Linked DNA regions of Mucilaginibacter gracilis. The protein of the gene in region 1 interacts with the protein of each later gene in a pairwise test. Links are inferred from orthologs where the notes say so. Each region holds a gene or a part of one and is shown in the gene's direction. Other genes may lie near its edges.

The links. Proteins that work in one complex are often made in the same cells at the same time.
Region 2: the proteins of gyrA (region 1) and gyrB interact in binary tests that used the Escherichia coli proteins (3 or more experiments, as listed by UniProt). The link is inferred for Mucilaginibacter gracilis from one-to-one orthologs.

What each region holds. Positions count from the first base shown.
Region 1 is NZ_RBKU01000001.1:4,457,345-4,460,539, forward strand. The notes cover bases 8-3,141. They hold gyrA (DNA gyrase subunit A), read left to right. Parts: upstream 8-322; coding sequence 323-2,941; downstream 2,942-3,141. Other genes in these bases: BDD43_RS19795 (VanW family protein), read left to right, coding at 8-198; BDD43_RS19805 (tetratricopeptide repeat protein), read left to right, coding at 2,952-3,141. In the rest of the region: more of BDD43_RS19795, read left to right, coding at 1-7; more of BDD43_RS19805, read left to right, coding at 3,142-3,195. UniProt on the Escherichia coli protein: A type II topoisomerase that negatively supercoils closed circular double-stranded (ds) DNA in an ATP-dependent manner to maintain chromosomes in an underwound state.
Region 2 is NZ_RBKU01000001.1:2,791,818-2,794,840, forward strand. What follows is about bases 10-2,971. They hold gyrB (DNA topoisomerase (ATP-hydrolyzing) subunit B), read left to right. Parts: upstream 10-471; coding sequence 472-2,472; downstream 2,473-2,971. Other genes in these bases: BDD43_RS12020 (OmpH family outer membrane protein), read right to left, coding at 10-177; BDD43_RS12030 (UTP--glucose-1-phosphate uridylyltransferase), read left to right, coding at 2,689-2,971. Outside these bases: more of BDD43_RS12020, read right to left, coding at 1-9; more of BDD43_RS12030, read left to right, coding at 2,972-3,023. UniProt on the Escherichia coli protein: DNA gyrase negatively supercoils closed circular double-stranded DNA in an ATP-dependent manner to maintain chromosomes in an underwound state.

The sequences.
Region 1 (3,195 bases):
CCGGCTTATGTTGAACACCGGCCGGTTATGCTGCTAAAAGCACTTGCCGCCGGCATACCCGTTATAACCACTACAGCCTGCGGCTTGCAGGCACACCCTAATTTAACCATTTTGCCAACCGGTAATTTTGAATTGCTAAAGCAAACGGTTGAATTATATTTGAGTAAAAGCAAAACTTTTGATACGCTTAATACATAATCTACAACATCAAAATTTATCCACAGCGTACCCCCGTACCACATATTTTGTTAACTTCGCACGTCGCTTTAAAAAGCACCTAAATTTAATTTTGTAATAAGCGACGATTGCATAAAATATAACAATGGCTGAAGATTTAGAAAATGGCGGCGGAGGCTCGTCTGATAAAATTATCCCTATCAATATTGAAGAAGAAATGCGGTCGGCATACATCGATTATTCGATGTCTGTTATCGTATCAAGGGCTTTACCTGATGTTCGCGACGGTTTAAAACCTGTACACAGGCGCGTACTTTTTGGTATGCTTGATTTGGGATTGAACGCAAACAAACCTTATAAAAAGTCGGCACGTATTGTGGGTGAGGTACTCGGTAAGTATCACCCGCATGGCGATTCGTCGGTATATGGCACTATGGTGCGTATGGCCCAGGATTGGAGCCTGCGATACCCTTTGGTTGACGGGCAGGGCAATTATGGCTCGATAGACGGTGATAACCCTGCGGCAATGCGTTACACCGAGGCAAGGTTGCAAAAAATTGCCGAAGAGATGCTGGCCGATATTAATAAGGACACCATAGACTACCAGTTAAACTTTGACGACTCGTTACAAGAGCCAACTGTATTGCCCGCTAAGTTCCCTAACCTGTTGGTTAACGGAGCATCGGGTATTGCGGTAGGTATGGCTACCAATATGGCACCACACAACCTTACCGAGGTTGTAAATGCCACCATAGCTTATATTGATGACAGGGCCATTGAAATTAGCGAACTGATGAAGTTTGTTAAAGGCCCCGATTTCCCCACCGGTGGTATTATTTATGGTTTTGAAGGTGCCCGCGAGGCATCAGAAACCGGTCGTGGCCGTATTGTATTGCGCTCGCGCGCCGAGATCGAGATTTATAACGGCGACCGTGAACGCATCATCGTTACCGAGATACCTTATCAGATCAATAAATCCATCATGATTGAGCGTACTGCCGAACTGGTGAATGAAAAGAAACTGGAAGGCATATCGGCCATTCGCGACGAATCAAACCGTGAAGGTATCCGTGTGGTTTACGAAATTAAGCGCGATGCCAATGCGGCTATTGTGTTAAATAACCTTTTTAAATACACATCGTTACAAACATCGTTTAGTGTAAATAATATTGCGCTGGTACATGGCCGCCCAATGTTATTGAACCTGAAAGATTTAATACATCACTTTGTTGAGCACCGCCACGAAGTAATTATACGCCGTACCAAATTTGAACTGGCCGAAGCCGAAAAACGCGCCCATATATTAGAGGGTTTGTTAATCGCCTTAGACCATTTGGACGAGGTTATTCAACTGATACGCAGTTCGAATACTCCGGACGAGGCTCGCGACGGCTTGATGACGCGCTTTGACTTGAGCGAAATACAGGCCCGTGCTATTTTGGATATGACGCTTCGCCGTTTAACCGGACTGGAACGCGATAAGATAAAAGCGGAGTATGCCGAACTTATGAAACTGATAGATTACTTAAAATCTATTTTAGCCGACGAAGGTTTGCGTATGCAGATCATCAAAGACGAACTGACCGAGATTAAAGAAAAATACGGTGATGAGCGCCGCACACAAATAGTGCATTCATCTGCAGAAATGCAAACCGAAGATTTTATTGAGGATGAAAATGTGGTAATCACTATATCGCACGAAGGTTACATTAAACGTACACCTTTAACCGAATACCGCACGCAAGCAAGAGGAGGGAAGGGAGCTATAGGCAGCAATAGCCGCGATGCCGATTTTATTGAGCACCTGCTTATTGCATCAAACCATAATTACATGCTGTTTTTTACCGAAACAGGCCAATGCTTTTGGCTGCGTGTGTTTGAAATTCCCGAAGGTACGCGTACATCAAAAGGGCGTGCTATCCAAAACATCATCAATATCCCTAAAGAAGAAAACATTAAGGCTTATATTAAGTTAACAAGCCTAAAGGATAAAGATTATTTGGAAAATAACTTTATTATTATGTGTACCCGCAAAGGTGTGATCAAAAAAACTTCGTTAGAAGCTTATTCACGTCCGCGCGCTAACGGTATCAACGCCATCAACATCAATGAAGGTGATACTTTGCTTGAGGCAACGTTAACAACTGGCAGCAGCGAAATTGTAATGGCCTTAAAATCGGGCAGAGCAATACGCTTTAACGAATCAACCGTTAGGCCAATGGGGCGTACTGCAACAGGTGTTAGAGGTATTACCCTCGCCAGCGAAACCGACGAAGTTGTGGGTATGATAGCTATTGATGATGCCGCCACAACGGTATTAGTAGTATCAGAAAAAGGATATGGTAAACGTACCGATATTGACGACTACCGCGTAACCAACAGGGGAGGTAAGGGTGTTAAAACCATTAACGTTACCGATAAAACCGGCCAATTAGTTGCTATTAAAGGAGTTACCGACGAGCACGATTTGATGATTATTAACCGATCGGGCATTATTATACGTATTGCAGTTAGCGAGTTAAGAACAATGGGCCGGGCAACGCAAGGAGTGAGGTTAATATCGTTAAAAGAGAACGACAGTATAGCCTCGGTGGCACAGATAGAACGCGAAGAAGAGGTGGTAGAAGCCGAAGCTGCCGAAGAAACAGTTACTGAAGGAGAAGGCACTATAATTGCTGAAGCCAGCGAACCGGCTGAAGGCGACAGTAATGCAGACAGCGACGCAACTGAAGGCACTGCCGACGAGGACGAAATAGAAGAATAAATTTTAGGTTATGTTAATCCGTAAAATAACTTTACTGATCGCATGTATTTGTTTTACATCCTTTATTGCCAGGGCACAGTCCGAGGCGATGAAGGATGTAATTAACAACCTGGCCCTGTACCATAAAAAAAACGATGTGAAATATTTGGGCGATTCAAAAAAATCGGTCGATGCAACTTTCAAAACCCATTCGGATAGCGTGGACATGGGTAAAAATGTGTACAAGGCAATGGTTTATGCCACCATTCTTAATA
Region 2 (3,023 bases), 1.7 Mb from region 1 along the record:
TTCATAGTTATGTACCAGCGTATCCGAGTTCACATATACTATCTCAGCTTTTTCGGGCACTGCGGTGGCGGTTGCTGGTTTGCTTGTGTCTGTTTTAGTTGGGTTACATGCCACTACGGTAGCCACTATTGCTACGGCAAGGCTTGTTTTAATTAATTTGGAAACTGAGGTTTTCATTTATTGAACTTAAAAATTTTGACAAAGATAAACTTTCGGTACAAGTATCCTAATCTTTTGAAAATTCCGGGAATTGTAATGTTTACAAAATTAATGAACAAATAAATACAAACCCGCGCTGTGGCTTGCCTGTTATTTAAGCGGGCAGGTTATTATTACAAGTTGTTTGGGCGCGCCAATAGTAACAAAGTGAGCATGTTTAGAACGATATTTAGCGGAGCGTCTTTTTATCAACAATAACCCATATCTCAGCCAATTTTTGTATTTTTGAAGGTTGTTGATTTTATATTAATTATGAGCGAAGAAAACGAAGATATTAACGAAGAACAAGTAAATAAACCCGAAGAAAAAGAAGATAAATCTACTTATAATGCGGATAATATACAGGTTTTAGAAGGTTTAGAGGCCGTACGTAAGCGCCCCTCTATGTATATTGGCGATACAGGCGCAAAGGGCCTGCACCACTTGGTTTACGAGGTTGTAGATAACTCTATTGATGAGGCCTTAGCAGGCCATTGCGATACCATTAATGTTTTTATTCACGAAGGTAACTCCATTACCGTTATTGATAACGGGCGTGGTATACCTACAGGTATCAATAAAAAAGAAAATAAATCGGCACTGGAAATTGTAATGACAGTGTTGCATGCCGGTGGTAAGTTTGATAAGGATACTTACAAGGTATCGGGCGGTTTGCATGGTGTGGGTGTAAGTTGCGTTAACGCGTTATCAACCCACATGAAAACGTTGGTGTACCGCGAAGGCAAAATATTTACCCAGGAATATGAAAAGGGTAAACCTATGTTTGAGGTTAAAGAAATCGGCGTATCCGACCATACCGGTACTACACAAACTTTCCAGCCCGACCCGGAAATATTTACCTTAACCCTCGAATACAAATACGAAACATTAGCGGGCCGCTTGCGCGAATTGTCTTTCCTCAACAAAGGCATCAAGTTAACTTTAACCGATGAGCGTGTTGTGAACGAAGATGGCAGTTTTCTTAACGAAGTATTTTTCTCGGAAGGCGGCTTGCAGGAGTTTGTAGCTTATTTGGACAGCACCCGTACATCTATCATACCCGAGCCAATTTATCTGGATGGTATTAAAAATGGTATCCCGGTTGAGCTGGCTTTCCAGTATAATGATACTTACAGCGAAAACGTACATAGCTACGTAAACAATATCAATACCATTGAGGGTGGTACACACGTAGCAGGTTTCCGCCGTGGGTTAACCCGTACTTTAAAGGCTTATGCCGATAAATCGGGATTGTTGAAAAACATGAAGGTTGAAATTACAGGTGATGATTTCCGCGAGGGATTAACTGCTGTAATTTCGGTAAAAGTACAGGAGCCGCAATTTGAAGGGCAAACCAAGGGTAAGTTGGGTAACAACGAAGTGATGGGCGCCGTTGATATGGCTGTTGGCGAAATATTGGGTAACTTTTTAGAAGAAAACCCTAAGGAAGCCAAGTTAATTGTTGGTAAAGTTATTATTGCAGCGCAGGCACGTGCTGCGGCCCGTAAGGCCCGCGAAATGGTGCAGCGTAAAAACGTAATGGGCGGTTCGGGCTTACCTGGTAAACTGGCCGATTGCGCCAATAGCGATCCGGCCGTTTGTGAATTGTACCTAGTGGAAGGTGACTCGGCGGGTGGTACCGCCAAAATGGGCCGTAACCGCGAATACCAGGCTATTTTGCCATTACGTGGTAAAATACTGAACGTGGAGAAAGCCATGGAACACAAAATTTACGAGAACGAAGAAATCAAGAACATGTTTACCGCTCTGGGCGTAAGCATAGGCACCGTTGATGATGTGAAAGCATTGAACCTTGATAAACTGCGTTACCACAAAATTGTTATCATGACGGATGCCGACGTTGATGGTAGCCACATTACAACATTGATTCTTACTTTCTTCTTCCGGTATATGAAAGCCTTGGTTGAAAACGGCTATGTATACATTGCGTCGCCACCGTTATACCTGGTTAAAAAAGGTAAAGATCAGGAATATTGCTGGACCGAAGACCAACGCCTAAACGCCATACAGCGTTTAAAGGGTGCCGGTAAAGAAGATAGCGTACACGTACAACGTTATAAAGGTTTGGGTGAGATGAATGCCATACAACTATGGGACACTACCATGAACCCCGAAACCCGCACCCTGCGCCGCGCTACAATAGATAACGCAGCCGAATGCGACCATACTTTCTCCATGCTAATGGGAGATGAGGTTGCCCCGCGCCGCGAGTTTATTGAAAAAAATGCCAAATACGCAAGGATAGATATTTAAGGCTTCCGCGGAAACCGAACATATTTAAAACCCATATAAATATTATTTATTACAAGCCAGGCTCACGCCTGGCTTTTCTATTTTTGTAGTATTACATTTAATTATCGGGCGGACACCCTAACTTGATTGCATTTTGCAAATAGTAAAATGTAATATTTGGTGTAATATGCTGCAATCGTTTGCATAAGTTATATATATTTAGCCTAAATTTTTTTAATGATGAGAATCAAAAAAGGTGTAATAACTGCTGCGGCTCGCGGGCAGAGGTTGTATCCTGTTGCGGATACCGTTCAAAAGGCAATGCTCCCCGTTATTGATATTGACGGTTTGCACAAGCCTGTTATACAAATAATTGCAGAAGAGGCCTTTGCAAGTGGGATTGAAGAAATATGTGTGGTTTGTGCACCCGGGGATGGCGAAAGGTATGTAAGTTCGTTTACCTCTTTACGCGATAACTTGCTGAGTTCGTACAACAGTATCGACTGGGCGAAAAAACAGGCAGAGGGTATAGATTACTTTTTAAATCATATCCAATTTGTTGAGCAAACGGA